DNA from 4 places in the Rahnella sp. BIGb0603 genome. Region 4 is predicted to be linked to each of the others. Evidence: predicted binding sites of a transcription regulator. Region 4 holds the regulator's gene; each other region holds the start of a gene.

What was found. Region 4 encodes PurR, which represses purine synthesis genes. Its sites were predicted from a motif close to CANGCAAACGTTTGCNTG; they were not measured.
Region 1: the regulator PurR is predicted to act here: its motif matches at 962-979, upstream of purT (formate-dependent phosphoribosylglycinamide formyltransferase).
Region 2: the regulator PurR is predicted to act here: its motif matches at 979-996, upstream of gcvT (glycine cleavage system aminomethyltransferase GcvT).
Region 3: the regulator PurR is predicted to act here: its motif matches at 733-750, upstream of M2403_RS17100 (amino acid aminotransferase).

Annotation. Positions count from the first base shown of each region.
Region 1 covers NZ_JANUEX010000001.1:472,754-474,961, reverse strand. Annotated here, with positions in the region: gene purT (formate-dependent phosphoribosylglycinamide formyltransferase) at 1-891, opposite strand, end outside; gene dbpA (ATP-dependent RNA helicase DbpA) at 1,151-2,208, shown strand, end outside.
Region 2 covers NZ_JANUEX010000004.1:51,307-53,514, reverse strand. Annotated here, with positions in the region: gene ubiI (FAD-dependent 2-octaprenylphenol hydroxylase) at 1-723, shown strand, start outside; gene gcvT (glycine cleavage system aminomethyltransferase GcvT) at 1,034-2,131, shown strand; gene gcvH (glycine cleavage system protein GcvH) at 2,192-2,208, shown strand, end outside.
Region 3 covers NZ_JANUEX010000006.1:90,833-93,040, reverse strand. Annotated here, with positions in the region: gene ompC (porin OmpC) at 1-570, shown strand, start outside; gene M2403_RS17100 (amino acid aminotransferase) at 814-2,004, shown strand; gene M2403_RS17095 (MBL fold metallo-hydrolase) at 2,088-2,208, opposite strand, start outside.
Region 4 covers NZ_JANUEX010000001.1:372,034-374,241, forward strand. Annotated here, with positions in the region: gene M2403_RS01715 (C40 family peptidase) at 1-72, shown strand, start outside; gene M2403_RS24905 (YnhF family membrane protein) at 237-326, opposite strand; gene purR (HTH-type transcriptional repressor PurR) at 660-1,685, shown strand; gene punR (DNA-binding transcriptional activator PunR) at 1,721-2,208, opposite strand, start outside.

The DNA of each region.
Region 1 (2,208 bases), 100 kb from region 4:
CAGATCCTGAGAAATCAGTGTGACCATTCCGGTGTCGTGCGGACGCGGTGACACTTCGCTGAAAATCACTTCATCGCCACAGACAAACAGCTCAACGCCAAACAGCCCTTTGCCGCCCAGCGCCTTCACCACTTTTTCTGCGATATCTTTCGCGCGCTGCAATGCCAGTTCGGTCATTTGCTGTGGCTGCCAGGATTCACGGTAATCGCCATCTTCCTGACGGTGCCCGATTGGCGCGCAGAAATGAATGCCGTCAATGGCGCTGATAGTCAGCAGCGTAATTTCAAAATCAAACTTCACCAGACCTTCAACAATGACGCGTCCGCCACCGGCACGGCCACCTTGCTGGGCATAATCCCAGGCTGTCTGTAACTGCTCAGCGCTGCGGATCAGGCTCTGGCCTTTACCGGATGAACTCATCACCGGTTTGATGATGCACGGGTAACCGATTGCGTCTACGGCCTGACGGAAAGACGCTTCGTCGTCAGCAAACTGATACGTCGATGTCGGAAGTTTGAGGGTTTCCGCGGCCAGACGACGGATGCCTTCACGGTTCATGGTCAGACGCGTCGCTTCGGCGCACGGCACTACGTTATGGCCCTGTTTTTCCAGCTCGACCAGCATGCTGGTGGCAATAGCTTCAATTTCCGGCACGATAAAATCAGGGCGTTCGTTTTCAATAACGGCTTTCAACGCATCGCCATCGAGCATGTTAATAACATGGCTGCGGTGAGCGACCTGCATGGCGGGTGCATCCGCGTAGCGATCGACAGCGATCACTTCCAGACCCAGGCGCTGACATTCGATCGCCACTTCCTTACCCAGCTCGCCAGAGCCTAACAACATGACGCGGGTGGCGCCGGTGCGCAGTGCAGTACCAATGGTTAACATAGCTTCGTACCCAGATCTTTGATGAAGGAAAGTAAGAATTTCGGGCCGCAGTATATCTGAAATTATCGGGGACGAAAACGATTGCGCAGTGTGTTTGAAAAATTCCCTGCGTACGTCAGAAGGGGATTTACAGGATTTTTTAAGCCGGTTTTCTGCTGTTTAAGGCAGTCTGCGGGCGTCTCTGTTATCATTTAGCAAACCATGGCGCCAGATCTTCTGCCGCTGCCCCGATTTTTGCCTCACATAAAGAGTTATCGCCTTGAGCACGCATTCCTTTTCTGTCCTGACATTGCCCGCTGAGCAACTTTCCAACCTGAATGAACTGGGTTACACCGAAATGACCCCGATTCAGGAAGCCTCTTTGCCCGCTATCCTGCAAGGTCAGGACGTCCGCGCCAAAGCCAAAACCGGCAGTGGTAAAACAGCCGCTTTCGGCATTGGTTTGCTGAACAGCATCACCGTTTCACAGTTTGTGGCGCAGGCGCTGGTGCTTTGTCCGACGCGCGAACTGGCCGATCAGGTCAGTAAAGAATTACGTCGTCTGGCGCGTTTTACCCAGAACATCAAAATCCTGACCCTTTGCGGTGGCCAGTCAATCGGCCCTCAGAACGAATCGCTGGTCCGTCAGCCACACATCGTGGTCGGCACGCCGGGCCGTATTCAGGAACACCTGCGCAAAGGCACGCTGAAGCTGGATGATCTGAAAGTGCTGGTACTCGATGAAGCCGACCGCATGCTGGACATGGGTTTTAGTGAAGATATCGAAGATGTGGTCAGCTATACGCCGCAAACCCGCCAGACGCTGCTGTTCTCCGCGACGTATCCGGACGGCATTGAACGCATCAGCTCCAAATTCCAGCGCGAACCGCTGAAAGTGGAAATTGAAGGCGAAGATGATGTGGCAGACATCAAGCAGGTGTTTATCGAAGCGGATAAACATCAGCGTTTATCCCTGCTGGCGGCGGTATTGTACCAGCATCAGCCGACATCGTGCGTGGTGTTCTGCAATACCAAGCGTGACTGCCAGGAAGTGTGTGACGCGCTGGCGGCCAAAGGGATCAGTGCGCTGGCGCTGAACGGCGACCTCGAGCAGCGTGACCGTGACCGCGTACTGGTGCGTTTCTCCAATGGCAGCTGCCGTGTGCTGGTCGCAACCGACGTTGCGGCGCGCGGGCTGGACATCAAACAGTTAGGTCTGGTCATCAACTATGAACTGTCTTTCGACCCGGAAGTTCACGTTCACCGTGTAGGCCGTACAGGGCGTGCGGGAACCAGCGGTCTGGCGGTCAGTCTGGTGACTCCGCAGGAAATGCCACG
Region 2 (2,208 bases), on a different contig from region 4:
TCCTGGCTGCGTCAGCACGCCGACATTCCGCTGACATTCTGGGATTATCGCCATCATGCACTGGTGGCGACCATCCGCACCGAAGAGCCGCACCAGTCTGTTGCACGTCAGGTATTCCACGGCGAAGGCATTCTGGCGTTTCTGCCGCTGGCTGATGCGCATTTGTCTTCTATCGTCTGGTCAGTTTCGCCGGATGAAGCTCAGCGTCTGAGCGCGCTGGAGCCTGAGGAGTTCAATAAAATCCTCGCCAGCACCTTTGACCTGCGCCTGGGTATTTGTACCGTTGAAAGCGAGCGCCTGACCTTCCCGCTGACAGGCCGTTATGCCCGCAGCTTTGCCGGACAACGTCTGGCGCTGGCCGGTGATGCCGCGCACACCGTGCACCCGCTGGCCGGGCAGGGCGTCAATTTAGGTTTCATGGATGCCGCAGAACTGGCATCGGAAATCAGACGCCTGCAAAAAGAAGGCAAAGATTTCGGCCAGCATATGTACCTGCGTCGTTACGAGCGCCGCCGCAAACACAGCGCCGCGCTGATGCTGGCGGGTATGCAGGGCTTCCGCGAATTGTTTGCCGGTGACAATCCTGCCAAAAAACTGCTGCGCGATATTGGTCTTACGCTGGCGGATTCTCTGCCGGGCGTGAAACCAAAACTGGTGCGTCAGGCGATGGGGCTGAATGATTTACCGGAGTGGTTACAGGACGATTTACTTCGATTGAAATAATCTAATTTCAGCTCAGTTTTTCCATTACATTTTCTAATCCGGGGCCGGATTTCTCATTCTGCAAATGGTGAGAAATCTGGCCTTGTCGTTATATAACATCGATACTTTTGATGTTTATTTGTAGATTTTGCGCCACAAACCCCAGTTTACCAGTCAAAAACTCTGCACAATGCCCTTGTGAAATCACTGACATTTATCCCGCTCTGCATATTTTAACTTATGGTTAGTGAGCTTATTCAGTGGTAAGTTCGAGCAAAGGGTATCGTTTGCGCGGTGTGCTGTTTATGCACTTAATTAAATGAGGAATAAGATGGTTAAGCAGACTCAGCTTTATGAACAACATGTTGCGTGTGGCGCGCGTATGGTCGATTTCCACGGCTGGATGATGCCATTGCATTACGGCTCTCAGCTGGATGAACACCACATTGTGCGTCAGGATGCCGGTATGTTTGACGTCTCGCACATGACCATAGTTGATCTCCACGGTGCCCGTACCCGTGAATTCCTCCGTTACCTGCTGGCGAATGATGTCGCCAAACTCACCGTTCCCGGTAAAGCGCTTTATACCGGCATGCTCAATGCGTCCGGCGGCGTGATCGACGACCTGATCGTTTACTTCCTCAACGAAAACTATTTCCGTCTTGTGGTGAACTCCGCGACGCGCGAGAAAGATCTGGCATGGATTTCGCAGCATGCAGAACCGTATGGCATCGAACTGACCGTGCGTGATGACTTAGCGCTGGTAGCCGTGCAGGGCCCTCATGCAAAAGAGAAAGCAGAAACCCTTTTTACCTCTGAACAAAAACAAGCGGTCGCGGGGATGAAGCCGTTCTTCGGCGTTCAGGCGGGTGACCTGTTTATCGCCACCACCGGTTATACCGGCGAAGCAGGATATGAAATCGCACTCCCGCAAGAACAGGTTGCTGATTTCTGGCAGAAACTGCTGGCAGCAGGCGTGAAACCTGCCGGTCTGGGCGCGCGCGACACGCTGCGTCTGGAAGCGGGTATGAATCTTTACGGTCAGGAAATGGACGAAGGCGTTTCACCGCTGGCAGCCAACATGGGCTGGACCATCGCCTGGGCACCTGAAGACCGCAACTTTATTGGCCGTGACGCACTTGAAAGACAGCGCGAGCAGGGCACCGAACAGCTGGTCGGTTTAGTGATGACAGAGAAAGGCGTATTGCGTAACGAACTGCCGGTGCGATTCACCGACAGCGCGCGCAACACGCTGGAAGGCGTGATTACCAGCGGCTCATTTTCTCCGACGCTCGGCTACAGTATTGCTCTGGCACGCGTTCCGGCGGGCATTGGCGAGCACGCCATTGTGCAAATCCGTAACCGCGAAATGCCGGTGAAAGTCACCAAACCAGGTTTTGTCCGCAACGGCAAACCGCTGGCGCAGTAAAAATTCGAGATAAAATTATCCAGTTAACGCTGAATTAAGCACTTTTTTGGAGAAAATATAATGAGCAATGTTCCAGC
Region 3 (2,208 bases), on a different contig from region 4:
GGTCGTGACAGCCGTGGTGCAGTTGATTCCAATGGCGACGGCTGGGGTACTTCTGCAGCTTACGCAATCGGCAACTCTGGTGTTAGCATCACTGGTGCTTACTTCTCTTCTAACCGTACTACTCTGCAGAAAGAAGATGGTACTGGTGACAAAGCTGACGCATACGCATTCGGCGCTAAATACGATGCTAACAACCTGTACCTGGCAACCTTCTACGGTGAATCACGCAACACCACCGATTACGGTAACCCAGACGCGATTGCTAACAAAACTCAGAACTTCGAAGTTGTAGCTCAATACCAGTTCGATTTCGGTCTGCGCCCATCTATCGCATACCTGCAGTCTAAAGGTAAGAACCTGAATGGTTTCACCAACAACGGTTCTACCTACGCTGGCGGCGATGCTGACCTGGTTAAATACGTAGAAGTTGGTACTTACTACTACTTCAACAAAAACATGTCTACCTACGTTGACTACAAAATCAACCTGCTGGATGACAACAGCTACACCAAAGCAGCCGGTCGCAGCACAGACGACATCGTTGGTGTTGGTCTGCAATACCAGTTCTAATATCGCTTAACGATGCGCTTTCGGGCGCATCAAAGTGGATATCAAGGCAGGGCTTCGGCTCTGCCTTTTGCTTTTTTAGCATTTGCCTGAAATGAGCTTTGCCACCCTATCTCATAAATTATTTTAATCTCATACGCGTTCTCACAACTCTGCTTTCTTTTTGCCGCAAACGGTTGGCAAATAAGGTCTCCGGCGTTACCCTGATGCCCTCTTTCGCAATATCAGGCTATGGAAGTTTCCAACATGTTTGAAAAAATCACTGCAGCACCTGCCGACCCGATTCTGGGTCTTTCCGATCTTTTCCGCGCGGACGACCGCTCAAATAAAATCAATCTGGGGATTGGTGTTTATAAAGATGAAACCGGTAAAACACCGGTTCTGGCCAGTGTGAAGAAAGCTGAACAATTCCTGTTGGAAAATGAAACGACAAAAACCTATCTGAGCATTGACGGGTTACCTGATTTTGCACGCTGTACGCAGGAATTGCTGTTTGGCAAAAACAACGCTGTGATTGCCGACAAACGTGCCCGCACCGCACAAACTCCGGGCGGAACCGGCGCATTACGTATTGCAGCCGATTTTATCGCCACCCAGACCAGCGCAAGACGCGTTTGGGTCAGCAATCCAAGCTGGCCAAACCATAAAGGCGTTTTCTCTGCTTCCGGTCTGGAAGTAGCAGAATACAATTATTACGACGCCGCGAATCACAGCCTCGATTTTGACGGCATGCTGAAAAGCCTGAGCAACGCACAAGCTGGCGACGTGGTGTTATTCCATGGTTGCTGCCACAACCCGACAGGCATTGATCCGACGGCTGAACAGTGGGCCCAACTGGCAGAATTGTCTGTCGCCAATGGCTGGTTGCCGCTGTTTGATTTCGCTTATCAGGGCTTTGCCAAAGGTCTGGAAGAAGACGCTGCCGGCTTGCGCCTGTTTGTGGCTAATCATAAAGAATTGCTGGTTGCGAGCTCTTACTCGAAAAACTTCGGGCTATACAATGAGCGCGTGGGTGCCTGTACGCTGGTGGCGGCTGATGCTGAAACCGCAGACCGCGCATTCAGCCAGGTGAAATCCGTGATCCGTGCAAACTACTCTAACCCACCCGCTCACGGCGCCGCTGTTGTTGCCACTATTCTGGGTAACGAGGCACTCCGCACGCTGTGGGAGCAGGAACTGAGCGATATGCGTCAGCGTATTCACCGCATGCGTCAGCTGTTTGTCAGCACGTTGCAGGAAAAAGGCGCGCAGCAGGATTTCAGCTTCATTATCAATCAGAACGGGATGTTCTCATTCAGCGGCCTGACCAAAGATCAGGTGCTGCGTCTGCGTGATGAATTCGGCGTTTACGCAGTGAACTCTGGCCGTATCAACGTAGCCGGTATTACGCTCGAAAACATGGCACCGTTGTGTGAAGCCATTGTCGCCGTGCTGTAAGGATTCGGCGTTCTGAATTCCATTAAAAAGCCCGTCTGGAAACTGACGGGCTTTTTGTATTGGTATTCTGTTAGCCAAAACGTTTACCAGACCGGCATTTCATCCTGCAGGAAGGGGTTGGTTTTACGTTCATAGCCAAAATCGGACATTGGTCCATGACCCGGAATAAAGACGATATCATCACCCAACGGCAATAATTTTGTT
Region 4 (2,208 bases):
CTGGGTGACGATTACTGGCAAGATCATTATGTAGGCGCACGACGGGTAATGACCCCTAAGACGATCCGATAATAAACAATTCGTTAAGTCTGAAGTTTCGCTAATCAGCCATTGAATAGCATTTAACGAAGAGTTTCTGCAGGGAAGAGTATCGGCGGAATGGGTGACTGCGTAAAATTGAAAAGGGCGATTCCTGTTATAGGTAATCGCCCTTTTTATTGCGGCTTTCGCGCAAATCAGTTCATCACTGCGGTGAAACTGAAAGCAATAATCACGAGCAAAGCGCAGACCGTAGTGATCAAAGAAAATTTCAGGTTGCTGTCCATTAAACCCCCTTACGGATCAAATTGTGGCGTTCGTATAGCCACACTGAATGTGTGCCAACGCATTTTCTCATAATTCGCATTGAAAATCTTGTGCTGAATGACACCAGGTTCATGACAATTTTACTTCCACTTTCCTGCATTATAAGTGAAAATTGTCGGTTACCACGCCTGTGTGCCGGTCGATTTCACCCGAGAGCATTTCACGCCTCACTCTGAAGAATCCACCCAACGATTTCACTGCCCTTTTCGAAGTCAGCAGTTAAATCCACGCAAGCAAACGATTAACATAATGCTAACGTGCTGAAACACGTGAGCACAGGAGTCATTTTTTACATGGCAACGATTAAAGATGTCGCAAAGCGCGCTGGCGTTTCCACCACAACCGTGTCGCACGTCATCAATAAAACCCGTTTCGTCGCCGAAGAAACCCGAGCCGCGGTTCTCCTTGCAATCAAAGAGTTGCACTATTCTCCCAGCGCTGTGGCACGTAGCCTGAAGGTCAATAACACCAAAACGATCGGTCTTCTGGCAACGTCCAGTGAAGCGCCCTACTTCGCCGAAGTGATTGAGGCCGTGGAAAACAGCTGTTTCTCAAAAGGCTATACGCTGATTTTGTGTAACTCACACAATAATCTGGAGAAGCAACAGGCCTACCTGCAAATGCTGGCGCAAAAACGCGTCGACGGTTTACTTGTGATGTGCGCGGAGTATCCGGACGAATTGCTGAATATGCTTGAAGAATACCGCTCCATCCCGATGGTTGTGATGGACTGGGGCGAAGCGCGTAAGAATTTCACCGACAGCATTATCGATAACGCGTTTGAAGGCGGCTATATGGCCGGACGTTATCTGATTGAACGCGGTCATCGCGATATCGGCGTGATCCCTGGGCAACTGGCGCGAAACACCGGCGGCGGCCGTTTCCAGGGCTTTGTGAAAGCACTGACGGAAGCTAATATTCCTCTTCGTGAAGAATGGGTCGTTCAGGGCGACTTTGAGCCGGAATCGGGCTATCAGGCCATGCACAAAATTCTGATGCAGAAAAACCGCCCGACGGCTGTATTCTGTGGCGGTGACGTGATGGCGATGGGGGCAATCTGTGCCGCCGATGAGCTGGGCCTGCGCGTACCGCAGGATATTTCCGTGATTGGCTATGATAACGTGCGTAACGCGCGCTATTTCTCACCGGCACTGACGACAGTTCATCAGCCAAAAGAACGTCTGGGCGAAATGGCCTTTACCATGCTGCTGGACAGAATTATCAGCAAACGCGAAGAGTCGCAGACCATTGAAGTGCATCCCAAACTGGTTGAGCGCCGTTCCGTGGCCGACGGCCCGTACCGCGATTACCGCCGTTAACTTTCAATAAACGCCTGTGCCGCAGGCGTTTATTGTCAGTCGCGCAACCATTCCCGGTTCATCGTTTCCGTATCGCCCATGTATTCCAGCAGCCACGCCAGCGAAGGCGACGGATTGCTCTGATCCCACGTCAGGCAGCACGGGCTGTCCGGAAAGGTATTTTCCAGCGACAGTACCTGTAATTTTTGCTGTTCAATCCAGGGTGTCACGCGGTGAACCGGCATCATGCCAACACATAAACCTTCGTTCAGACATTCCAACGCACACGTCCAGTCGGGAACCACCAGCCGCCGCTGGTTATCCAGCGTCCAGGTATCGCGTTTCGGCAATGTCCGCGATGTATCTTCCAGGCAAAGCGCCGGATAAGGCCGTAACTGATCGTCACTCAGTATTCCCTGCGTCTGGGCCAGCGGATGTTGCGCGCTGACCACACAATGCCAGTCCATAAAACCCATATCGCGGAAATTGAACCGTCCACCGACGGGGATCGCCCGCGTCGCGCCGATGGCGACATCCGCCCGCC